Regions from separate parts of the Undibacterium sp. FW305-107 genome, predicted to be linked through region 1. Evidence: predicted binding sites of a transcription regulator. Region 1 holds the regulator's gene; each other region holds the start of a gene.

Region 1 (3,134 bases):
CCGATGCCGGATCAGGTATGTGCTTGATGGCGTCGTGCTGATGGTCTTGCATTTTATCTTTATGCTTGATGACCTGGCGATCCAGTTTGTCTACCAGTGCATCAATGGCCGCATACAGATCATGCGCCAGACTTTCAACGTGGATATCTTTACCGCTGATATGCAAATTAATGTCGGCTTTGTGTCGTTTTTCCTTTTCCCGGAGCTTGTCCACCGTCAGGATGACGGCGATATCAATGACCTGGTCGAAATGCCGCCTGATACGTTCTAGTTTGGTATGTACATATTCACGAATTGCAGGAGTTACTTCGACGTGGTGTCCACTGATGGTGAGATTCATACTGTGCTCCTATAGTGATGTTACTTGCTGTAACGATAAGCTCCTGGCATTTATTTGCCTTGAGCTAAATCATATATAGCAATTCAAACCGTGATTACAAGGACTGCTTACAAAGATTTACGCAAACTCACTGGGGGGATTTTGAGGGCTTCACGGTATTTGGCAACTGTCCGTCGGGCAATTACCATGCCCTGTTCACCCAGCATGTCTGCAATTTTGCTATCAGAGAGTGGGCTTTTCTGGTCTTCTGCTCCTATCAGCTGCTTGATGAGTGCACGTATCGCGGTGGAAGATGCTTCACCCCCTGTTTCCGTCGCGACATGGCTGCCGAAAAAGTACTTCAACTCAAACATGCCATGTGGGGTCAACATGTATTTTTGGGTTGTTACACGTGAGATAGTGCTCTCGTGTAATCCTAGTGTATCAGCAATTTCGCGCAAAACAAGGGGGCGCATGGCAACAGCACCGTGCGTGAAAAAATTGCGTTGCCTTTCGACTATCGCTTGTGCAACGCGCAATATGGTCTCGAAGCGTTGCCGCATATTCTTGATGAGCCAGCGTGCTTCCTGTAGTTGCGCACCCATGCCTGCCTCGCCGCGATTTTGCTTCATGATGTTGGCATACATACTGCTTACCCGCAGCCTGGGCATGACATCCTGATTCAGCATGACTTGCCAGCCGTTACCGGATTTTCTGACGATGACGTCTGGTACAACATAGTCAGATTCATCGGCAGCAAAAGCGATGCCGGGTCTGGGTTTGCACATACGGATGACCGTTTGTGCATCGCGCAAATCTTCGTCATCACAGTCGAGTATTTTCTTGAGTTTTGTGAAATCTCTTTGCGCAAATAAACTCAGTTGCGTTTCAACAATTTGCAACGCCAGCCTGCGCGTGACAAAAGCAATCTTGGGCAAGCGCCTGATTTGCAGTGCCAGGCATTCTGAAGGGCTGCGCGCACCAACACCGGCAGGGTCAAAGCTCTGCAGCATGTTCAGGGCAAAAGCCAGTTCTTCTGGTTCTACGAACAATTCCAGTGGCAAACTGGCATGTATTTCATCCAAGGTTTCAGTCAGGTAACCGTTGCTGTCAAGCGCATCTATCATCAGCTCGACCAGGGCTCGGTCACGCGGCTCGCGCAGGTTCAGGCGCATCTGTTCCAGCAGGTGTTCACGCAGGGTGACATGGGCTGCGCCCAGTTGTGGGCGGCCATCTTCATCATCGCCAGACTTGCTGCCATGCTGCACGTCATCAAAACCCCAGTCTTCTTCACTGGAGGTGGTGCTGTCATTGCTGATGACGGTTTCAGCATCAGCCGCCGCAGGTTCTGCAGACTTGTCGCTGTCGTCTCTTGCTGCGGGTGCTTCCATGCCAGCATCGGCAGAGGTGCTGCTGGTATTGATGGCACCGTCTGCCAGCAGGCGCACGGCGTGATCGAGCGGATCATCGACGCGTTCCAGCATGGGGTTATCGGTCAGCAGCGTCTCCAGCTCCTGATGCAATTCCAAAGTCGATAACTGCAATAATCGTATTGATTGCTGCAATTGCGGCGTCAGGGCCAGATGTTGTGAGGTACGTAGTTGCAGGCTTTGTTTCATGATGATTCCCGTCACATCCGGAAGTGTTCTCCGAGATAAACGCGACGTACAGATTCATTTTGTATGATGTCGTCAGGCTTGCCACTGGCAAGTACCGCACCCTGGTTGATGATATAGGCGTGATCGCAGATGCCCAGGGTCTCGCGCACATTATGGTCGGTGATCAGCACACCGATGCCGCGTTCCTTGAGGAAGCGCACAATGCGTTGAATTTCGATGACGGCAATCGGGTCAACGCCGGCAAAGGGTTCATCCAGCAAGACAAAGCGTGGGTTGGTCGCCAGCGCGCGGGCAATTTCGACACGACGGCGTTCACCACCTGAGAGTGATAGTGCTTGGCTTTCACGTATCTTTTCTATCTGCAAATCTGCCAGCAGGGCATTGAGCCTTTGCTCAATTTTCTTGGCACCGAGATATTTGCCTTCACTGTCTTTTTGCAATTCGAGTACGGCGCGGATATTGTCTTCCACCGTCAGTTTACGGAATACCGAAGCTTCCTGGGGCAGGTAAGACAGACCCAGTACTGCACGCTCATGGATAGGCAGTTGCGAGATATTCACGTCATCAATCGTGATATCCCCGGCGTCGGAAGGCACCAGGCCCACGATCATGTAAAACGAGGTGGTCTTGCCTGCGCCATTCGGCCCCAGCAAACCCACTACCTCGCCACTTTTCAATAGCAGGGAAACATCGCGCACCACCTGGCGCGCGCCATAGCGCTTTTGCAGGCCCTTGACGAGCAAGGTGCTGCTGGACTGTGCTGTCATCTTAATTAGCCTGTTTTTCTGGTTTTGGTTGCAAGATGATTTTCAGGCTGCCAGAGCCATCCACATGCTGGCCACTGGTCGAATTGGTGCCGATGAAAAAGTCATTTTTGCTGTCGTAAGACAGGTATTCGCCTTCCTGTTCCTGGGTGACCCGTTTACCTTCCAGGTAGCGCACCTTGGCCTTGGAAATGAACTTGACGATTTCTGTACTCTGATTGTATTCAGCGCGGTCAGCCTCACCATCCACCCACAGGTCCGGGCCGCCATCACGTTTCTGGCGGAAGGTGACCTTGCGGTTGCTGCCACCGGTGAGGACGACGAACTGGTCACCATTAGGCGCTTCAGTAACCACGGCATTTTCTGCCTTGACGTTGAGTGTGCCACGTACCAAAGAGACACCCTTGGACAATCTGCGCACACTGGTCTTGC
Region 2 (3,134 bases), on a different contig from region 1:
CCTGCAAAGTCACCCATGGTGAAGGGAAAGTCGTGTTCCTCACAGCGATGATTTCCCAAATCAGTATCAGCATGCCTATGCCAAATAAAGGCGGCAACACACTCAGAAAAAAGGGCCGGAACGAGCGTGGCTTTTTTTCTGCTCTGGGTTTTATTTTCTTAGCCACGTTAACTTCCGTCACTGTTGTTGCTGCGCTGGCTGCAGTGTCTTCCGCGTCTGCTGCAGGCATTGCACCATGTACCAAGGTATTCATAGCGACTCCTCAAGCCTTGATTTTGAAAGAAGCTGCATAGGCAGCCGGGTTCTTGCCATCCCAGACGGTACCGTCCATGAGCTTGCTGCTGCGCATGACATCCTTGGGAACGGATACCTTGGCCATGGTCGCTGCATCCTTATACACATCGATACGGTTGACAGCTTTCGCCACTGCCAGATAATCAGGATCAGCCTTGAGCAAACCCCAGCGTTTATGCTGGGTCAGGAACCACATGCCATCTGACAAATAGGGAAAATTCACCGCACCGTCGTTAAAAAATTTCATGTAGTTAGGATCGTCCCAGGTCTTGCCCAGTCCATTTTGATAGCGCCCCAGAATGCGCTGATTGATGACATCGACCGAGGTATTGACATAGGACTTGTCGGCGATGGTTTCTGCCATCTTGGTCTTGTTGGACAAGGATGCATCTATCCAGCGGCTGGCATCGAGGATCGCGGCGACAACGGCACGCGCAGTGTTGGGATATTTCTGTACGAATTCAGAAGTGGTACCCAATACTTTTTCCGGATGATCTTTCCAGATGTCTTGTGTAGTCGCTGCCGTGATGCCTATGCCATCAGCAATGGCACGGTGGTTCCAGGGTTCGCCTACGCAATAACCATCCATATTGCCGACCCGCATGTTCGCCACCATTTGTGGCGGTGGCACGGTAATGACCTTGGCGTCTTTCATGGGATTAATGCCATGCGCAGCCAGCCAATAGTAAAGCCACATGGCGTGGGTGCCGGTAGGGAATGTCTGGGCGAAAGTATATTCACGCTTATCGCTTTGCATCAGCTTGGCCAAACCGGCACCATCTACTGCACCCTTCTCTGCCAGTTTTTTTGAGAGCGTAATTGCCTGACCGTTATTATTCAGCGTCATCAACACGGCCATATCTTTTTTATTGCCGCCTACACCCAGTTGCACGCCATAGATCAGGCCATACAGTACGTGAGCAGCATCCAGTTCACCATTGACCAGCTTGTCACGCACACTGGCCCACGAAGATTCTTTGGTCGGGATGATTTTGATACCATATTTTTTGTCAAAACCCAGTACCGACGCCATCACCACCGAAGCACAATCGGTGAGAGGGATAAAGCCGATATGCACTTCTTCTTTTTCCGGTTTGTCTGATCCTGCAGCCCATACTCCGCCTGTACTCAAGCCCATGATACCTGCCCCACTTGCCAGTGCAGCAGTTTGCAAGAAACTGCGACGTTTGAAATTCGGTTCATTTTCTTCCTGCGTCTTGATGAGGTTGATAGAAGTTTCCTGATTCGACATGTCTGCACTCCAGCTAAAGTAATTTCTATAATGAAAAAAGGTGTCGTCCCATTACGGATAAACCGTATGGAAAGACACCTTTGTCTTGTGAGGTGACCGCCGTTAGTCAAGCTCACTTGTTTTCTTAAGTACCAGCTTTGGCACTTTCTTTTGATACAGCAATTGCCGTGCCAGCTCAAACACAAGGACTTATATCCTCAGACCAGCCCTGTGAAACAAAACTTCCTTAAAAATCCACATCTGATTCGCACCTAAATGACGCAACGCACCATTTTTACGCACAAATCTGGACTTACCCCCCAAGTAAATCAGCTACATCCAGCATGCGCTGCGCCAGATCAACCAGCTTGAGGTTTTTTTCCATTGCTTGCTTGCGCATTTTTTGATAAGCCTCGTTTTCCGACAGATGATGACGTTCCATCAACAAACCCTTGGCCCGCTCTATGGTTTTGCGCTCATGCAACTTGGCTTTGGTATCAGATAATTCACTGCGCAGTTTTTGATCTGCATTGAAGCGTGCCATCGCAACATCAAGCACAGGCTTGATGCGCTCGGACTGCAAACCAGCAACGACATAAGCAGAAACACCGGCTTCCATTGCTGCAGCCATATTCGACTGATTGCCATCTTCAGTGAACAAGACGATGGGACGTGGTGCATCGCGGGTCAGCATGACCATGTGTTCAAGCACATCGCGTGAATCAGATTCGGCGTCAATGATGATCATATCGGGCTGCAACTGGGCGATGCGTTCACTCATATAAATATCGCCAGGAATAACGGCGATGATGTTATAACCCGCTTGCAGCAAGCCTATGCGCAAGGCGCGTGAACGCGCCAGTTGCGCCTGAGCATGCTCTTGCAACTCGTCTTCGCGCTGGATAACCGTATTCACCACCACGATCCGCAGACTGGGTGATGCCGGTGTTATCGCTTCGTCAGTATTTGCTTTGCCGCGCATTGATGGCCCATGCCAGATATAATTACGTATAAAATCTTAGCAAGAATCGCACCAATCCCTGATGTGGCATGCAAGCATGCCAATAGCTTGCCTTCTTGCCATGCATATGTAATTGGCTCGTATTTCCCTTATTTAGAAACAGACATGATAGTTCTCGGCGTTGAATCCTCCTGTGACGAAACCGGCCTTGCCCTGTATGACACAGAGCGTGGCCTGCTTGCCCATGCACTGCATTCGCAAATCGCCATGCATCAGGAATATGGTGGCGTCGTGCCGGAACTGGCTTCACGCGATCACATACGTCGTGCCCTACCCTTGCTGACCGAGGTGCTGAATAAGTCAGATGTAGACAAACAAGCCATAGATGCCATCGCTTACACCCAGGGACCAGGCCTGGCCGGCGCCCTGCTGGTCGGCGCTTCGGTTGCCTGCGGCCTGGGTATGGCGCTGGATAAGCCTGTGCTGGGCGTCCATCATCTGGAAGGCCATCTGCTTTCCCCCTTATTGGCCAGCCAACCGCCTGAGTTCCCTTTCATTGCCCTGCTGGTATCTGGCGGACATACGCAGTTGATGCGTGTTGATGGCGTGGGCCGTTATCAGCTGTTGGGGGAAACCCTGGACGATGCA
Region 3 (3,134 bases), on a different contig from region 1:
AGGCGAAACATGCGTGGTTTGGGGTTGCCAGCCTGCGCACGTGGCGTGACCGTGCCAATTTCTATGGAGCCAAAACCGATTGCAGCCAGTCCATCAATATAAGCTCCATCTTTGTCCAGACCGGCGGCCAGGCCTACTGGGTTGGGAAAGCGCACACCCATGACAGTGCGCGCATCTTCTGCAGGTTTATTGCCCAGCAATCCACCCAGGCCTAGTTTATTGGCACGTTGCAGAGCAGGTAAGGTCAGGTGATGGGCATTTTCCGGATCCATGGCAAACAGGGCAGGGCGGATCAGGGAGTAAAGAAGTTTTGCAGACATGTAAATAGCTGAGGAAGAAAAGTTGAAAATAAAATTTGAGAGACAGACTGGAAGAGCCTCACAGCTCCCGCAAAGTCTGCCAACGCCCCTGCATCAAGGCATCAAGGGGGCGGAAATTGGTTTTGTAAGCCATCTTGGGACTGGCAGCGATCCAGTAACCCAGATAGACATAAGGTAGCTTTAACAAGCGTGTTTGCTCTATCTGCCACAAGACATTGTAAGTACCGTAGGATGCAGTTGCATCATCCGGGTCATAAAAGGTATACACCGACGACAAGCCATCCGTCAGCACATCAATGATACTGACCATGCGCAAGACATCTTTATCATCCCTGAATTCAACCAATCGGGTATTCACCCGGCTTTGCAGCAAGAACTGCGCATACTGGTCGCGGCTGTCATTGTCCATGCCTCCACCAGAGTGACGTTCACCCTGATAGCGTTGATAAAGCTCATAGTGCTCATGCACATAACTGAGACTGCTGACGCGGGCATGCAGATTGCCATGCTTCTTCCAGGCACGGCGCTGGCTGCGGTTGGTTTCAAACTCATTGACACGCACGCGCACTGGCGTGCAAGCCTGGCAGTTATCGCAATGCGGTCGGTAAATGAAAATGCCGCTACGGCGAAAACCACTCTTCACCAGTTCTGAATATGCATCTGCATTAATCAGATGCGCAGGCGTGGCCACTTGCGAACGCGCCTGCAAGCCTTCCAGATAACTGCAAGGGTAGGGCGCTGTCGCATAAAACTGTATGCTGGCGAAGGGGAGTTCGTTAAGCTGGGTCACGGGCTGATCTTGTTGACTATGGTCCAATTGCTAATCGCTGGCAAGGCACTGGCATGTTCTACCCAGCGCAAAAACTCGGTTCTGCTGATCGCTTTTGCGCCCAGAGATGCCAAATGTGCCGTCTCTTGCTGGCAGTCTAACATTTTCACCCCATGTTCACGCAAGAAAAATACCAGGTGTGCCAAGGCTATTTTGGATGCATCCGTGACCCTGGCAAACATCGATTCACCATAAAACATGCGGCCTATGCAGACGCCATAGGCACCACCCACCAGTTCACCATCCAGCCACACCTCTATGGAATGGGCATAGCCAAGCTTGTGCAAGTCACTATAGCCAATCACGATATCTTCAGAAATCCAGGTGCCAGTGCCTTCTTTGCGTGGTGCGGCGCAGGCGCGCATGACGTCTTCAAAAGCAGTGTCAAAGCGCACTTCCCAGCGTGGGTCTTTACTGACTTGGCGCAGCCGCTTCTTCAAGCTGGGTGATAATTTGAAGTCTTGCACCTGCAAGACCATGCGCGGGTCGGTAGACCACCACAAGATAGGTTGCCCATCAGAAAACCAGGGGAAGATGCCATTCTTGTAGGCATATAGCAGGCGCTCTGCCGACAAGTCTGCGCCTGCCGCCAGCAAACCCGCCGCACCATCTTTTTCTGTCAGCGCAGTGCTGGGATGGGGAAAGGGGCTATTCGTTTCCAACCAGGGGATCACACGACCCCCATTACAGCTTGCACCAAAAAGACGCCATATTTCAGTGCATCAAACTTGCTTATCAAATAATCAGTTTCTAAAAATCGCATTAAATCAATCACTTATCAATTTGCACTAAATTGGAATGTATTTTGCTTTATCAATGCACCTTTGATACAAATTTGCACTTATATTGGGAGATATTTTGCATGAATGCACAAAATAGCAGCACTGACGCTTTATTTATCTTGCTTGGCGCAATCATGATACTAGCAATGCATGCTGGCTTTGCGTTTTTAGAATTAGGCACCGTGCGCAAGAAAAACCAGGTCAATGCCCTCGTCAAGATACTGGTTGATTTTGCCGTATCCACCATCGCCTACTTTTTTGTCGGTTATACCATTGCTTATGGTGTGCAGTTCTACTCCAGTGCCGAGGTGCTGGTTGCCAAAAACGGCTTTGAAATGGTCAAGTTCTTTTTCCTGTTGACCTTTGCCGCTGCCATTCCCGCCATTATCTCAGGCGGGATTGCCGAGCGGGCAAAATTTCATCCGCAACTGATTGCCACAGCCTTGCTGGTCGGCGTCTTGTACCCCTTCTTTGAAGGCATAGCCTGGAACCAGCGTTTTGGTATACAGGCATGGCTGAAAGCGATGTTCTCTGAAGAGTTTCATGATTTTGCCGGTTCCGTCGTCGTGCATGCTTTTGGCGGCTGGGTGGCCTTGCCCGCCGTATTGCTGTTGGGCGCACGCCGTGGCCGCTATATGAAGAATGGTGCAATTGCAGCCCATCCACCATCCAGCATCCCTTTCCTGGCCCTGGGTGCCTGGATACTCACTGTGGGCTGGTTTGGCTTCAACGTCATGAGTGCACAAACTCTGGACAAAATGAATGGCTTGGTTGCCATGAACTCGCTGATGGCCATGGTAGGCGGCACGCTGGTCGCCTTTATCCTCGGCAAGAATGACCCCGGCTTCGTCTACAATGGTCCCCTGGCTGGCCTGGTTGCCGTTTGTGCCGGTTCAGACCTCATGCATCCCTTGGGTGCATTGGTCACTGGCGGGATAGCCGGTGCCATTTTTGTCTGGATGTTCACCTGGACGCAAAACAAATGGAAGGTCGATGATGTACTGGGCGTCTGGCCCCTGCACGGTCTGTGCGGTGCCTGGGGTGGCATAGCTGCTGGTATCTTTGGATTAAAGTCTTTGGGTGGCCTTGGTGGCGTCAGCTTCATGTCGCAATTGCTGGGCACCATTATGGGCGTTGCAATTGCCTTTGTCGGCGGCTACATCATCTACGCCAGCCTGAAAAAACTCATAGGCATACGCCTTG
Region 4 (3,134 bases), on a different contig from region 1:
CTTGCTTCAAAAAATCTGTCAGGTCATATTCGGTCAGGCTGGCCCAGATACCATCACAGGCCAGCAAAAAGACATCATTGACACGCAATTCACCCATGCCATGATCGATGACGAGGTGGCTGTCCAGGCCGATAGCACGGGTCAGGACATGCTGCATCTCTGGCCTGTCCCAGACATGATCCTGGGTCAGTTTTTGCAGCACACCATCACGCAACAGGTAGCAGCGGGTATCGCCCACGTGGGCGCTGTAATACATGCGCCCCCGCAGGACCAGTGCAGTCATGGTGGTGGCCATGCCTGCCAGCTCACGGCGCACTGAGCCTTGCTGCTGTACCCAGCTATTCATGGCAACCAGCACCTTGTCCAGCGCTGTTGTCACTTCCCAGGTATCGGGCGTGGCATAGTAATCGGTGAGCAAGCCACGCACTACATATTCAGCCGCTTCACGTCCGCCTTCATTGCCGGAGACCCCATCGGCTACGGCCAGTACCATGCCCTTGCAGGATAGCTCGGGTTCGCCCGGCGTGACCATGCCGACAAAGTCTTCATTGCGCGGGCGTAAGCCGGCGACGCTGTGATGTCCTGTGCTGACAGTCAGTGGCATATGCGATCGATTAAATTTTTGCTGTAGTCATGGCGGCGGAACCCCAGGTAGTGCGCCAGCGTTTCTTGACTAATGATAAACCCAGCAAGGCGACAATGGCGAGGCTGGCGAAAATTGACAAGCCTATTTGATAGCTACCAGTGATCTGACGTGAATAACCCATACTGGCAGCCAGATAAAAACCACCTATGCCACCGGCCATGCCGACCAGGCCAGTCATGACACCCATCTCTTTACGGAAGCGCTGCGGCACCAGTTGAAATACCGCACCATTACCTGTACCCAGTGCCAGCATGGCAACCACAAATACACATACCGCAGCAGTAGCCGATTGCAAACCTATGGCAGCAATGAACAGGAAGGCAGAAGCGATGCTGTACATGACAGACAGGGTTTTGATACCGCCGATGCGGTCGGCAATACGGCCACCCATGGGACGCACCAGCGAACCGGCAAAGACGCAGGCGGCAGTGAAGTAACCAGCCGTCACTGGCGTTAAACCATATTGCGTATTGAAATAAATTGTCAAAGAGGATGCCAGGCCAGAAAAACCACCAAAGGTAACGCTGTAAAAGAACATGAACCACCAGGCGTCTTTGTCTTTCAAGACGGCCAGATATTCAGTCAGGGATTTGCTTGGTGCGTCTCCCGGTGCATCCTTGGCGAAAATCAGATAAACAGCTAGTGCTATAAATAAGGGGATCAGCGCCAGGCCAAACACATTTTGCCAGCCAAAGGCGATTGCCAATGCTGGTGCAAACAGGGCAGCAAAGGCGGTGCCAGAATTACCTGCACCCGCTATCCCCAGAGCGGTGCCCTGGTGTTCAGGAGGATACCAGCGTGATGCCAGCGGTAATGCCACGGCAAAGGCAGAGCCAGCGACACCAAGGATCACACCGAGGAACAGTAGTTGTTCATACGTATGCAAATTACCCAGCCATGCCCAGCATAAGCCTATCAGTACGACGATTTGCCCTATCAAACCGGCTTTCTTGGGTTTTAAATGATCTACCAATACACCCATCACGATGCGCAATAGAGCGCCAGCTAATAATGGCGTAGCGACGATCAAGCCTTTTTGTGCCGCTGTCAGACCCAGGTCTTTGGAAATCTGGATGGCGAGTGGCCCCAACAATACCCAGACCATGAAACTCAGGTCAAAATAAAAGAAAGATGCCAATAGGGTGGGTGTGTGCCCGGCTTTCCAGAATGATGTTTTTTGCATGGTCGCTCCAATAGTGAACACGCATGCCACTTGCAAGGGACGTGCCATCAAAATGTGCATGCCTTTGCTCTGCTTTATGATTAAAAACAAAACTTACTGCGCGAAAATCGTGCGTCATCTGAATTAAATGGTGCAATGCACCAGAATGGCTTGGTTTTGTATGAGTGCAGTGAGGATTTTGGGCGCATGCTTCAATAAGTGGCATTGCTCTTGCTGCCAACAGAGGAATCCTCAGTTTTTCTTGGTGAAAACCGTATTAATGCGCAGTTAAATTGGTGCAGGCTTATAAAAACATTCTGGCTTTCACTCTGATAAAAATGAACTGGCATTGCTCTTGCTTAGTGTCTGGGGAGACAAGCAAAGGAGCAGCCATGAAGAAACTTAAGCTAGTGATGGTAGGGAATGGTATGGCAGGTGTGCGTACCCTGGAAGAATTAATCAAGATCGCCCCCGACCTGTATGACATTACCGTATTTGGTGCAGAACCTTATGCCAATTACAACCGCATCCTGCTATCACCTGTATTGGCAGGCGAGCAAACCATCAAAGACATCATGCTCAATGATGTGGATTGGTATGAAGAAAACAATATCACTCTGCACCTGGGCAAAAAAATCGTCAAGATAGACAGAGCACGTCGCCTGGTAATAGCCGAAGATGGTACCCAGACTGAATACGACCGTCTGTTGCTCGCGACAGGTTCCACACCTTTCATGCTGCCCGTGCCTGGCAAAGACCTCAAGGGCGTGATTGCCTACCGCGATATTTACGACACCAATACCATGATAGAGGCGGCAGAAAAGCATACGCACGCTGTCGTCATCGGCGGTGGCCTGCTGGGTCTGGAAGCGGCAAATGGTTTGAAAATGCGCGGCATGAGTGTCTCTGTGGTGCATCTGCCTGGCTGGCTCATGGAGCGTCAGCTTGATCCCGTTGCTGGCAAGATGCTGCAAAAATCGTTGGAAGACCGTGGCCTGAACTTCCTGCTGGAAAAAAATACCGAAGCCATCATTGGTGATGATGCCGGTCATGTCAAATCCATACGCTTTACCGATGGTCTGGAAATCCCTGCACAATTGATCGTCATGGCAGTTGGCATACGCCCCAATACGGCGTTGGCAGAGTCTGCAGGCTTGTATTGCAATCGCGGCATCATCGTCAATGACACCATGCAGACTTATGACCCGCGCATTTACTCTGTTGGTGAATGCGTTAATCATCGCGGCACGGTATATGGCCTGGTTGCCCCTTTGTTTGAAATGGCCAAGGTCTGCGCCAATCACCTGGCGAATTTTGGGATTGGCC

Evidence for each region. Region 1 encodes sigma-54, which starts transcription at its own class of promoters, with help from an activator protein. Its sites were predicted from a motif close to TGGCANGNAANCTGCTTT; they were not measured.
Region 2: the regulator sigma-54 is predicted to act here: its motif matches at 1,702-1,719, upstream of AC3WQT_RS20095 (CmpA/NrtA family ABC transporter substrate-binding protein).
Region 3: the regulator sigma-54 is predicted to act here: its motif matches at 1,944-1,961, upstream of AC3WQT_RS05630 (ammonium transporter).
Region 4: the regulator sigma-54 is predicted to act here: its motif matches at 1,859-1,876, upstream of AC3WQT_RS20750 (nitrate/nitrite transporter).

The regions. Positions count from the first base shown of each region.
Region 1 is NZ_JBYTAV010000007.1:220,358-223,491, forward strand. It holds gene hpf (ribosome hibernation-promoting factor, HPF/YfiA family) at 1-340, opposite strand, end outside; gene AC3WQT_RS17065 (RNA polymerase factor sigma-54) at 448-1,938, opposite strand; gene lptB (LPS export ABC transporter ATP-binding protein) at 1,950-2,705, opposite strand; gene lptA (lipopolysaccharide transport periplasmic protein LptA) at 2,707-3,134, opposite strand, start outside.
Region 2 is NZ_JBYTAV010000009.1:78,545-81,678, reverse strand. It holds gene ntrB (nitrate ABC transporter permease) at 1-253, opposite strand, end outside; gene AC3WQT_RS20095 (CmpA/NrtA family ABC transporter substrate-binding protein) at 263-1,432, opposite strand; gene AC3WQT_RS20090 (ANTAR domain-containing response regulator) at 1,839-2,507, opposite strand; gene tsaD (tRNA (adenosine(37)-N6)-threonylcarbamoyltransferase complex transferase subunit TsaD) at 2,652-3,134, shown strand, end outside.
Region 3 is NZ_JBYTAV010000002.1:331,640-334,773, forward strand. It holds gene AC3WQT_RS05615 (quinone-dependent dihydroorotate dehydrogenase) at 1-320, opposite strand, end outside; gene AC3WQT_RS05620 (arginyltransferase) at 379-1,110, opposite strand; gene aat (leucyl/phenylalanyl-tRNA--protein transferase) at 1,107-1,823, opposite strand; gene AC3WQT_RS05630 (ammonium transporter) at 2,012-3,134, shown strand, end outside.
Region 4 is NZ_JBYTAV010000009.1:244,679-247,812, forward strand. It holds gene AC3WQT_RS20745 (bifunctional protein-serine/threonine kinase/phosphatase) at 1-604, opposite strand, end outside; gene AC3WQT_RS20750 (nitrate/nitrite transporter) at 615-1,829, opposite strand; gene nirB (nitrite reductase large subunit NirB) at 2,201-3,134, shown strand, end outside.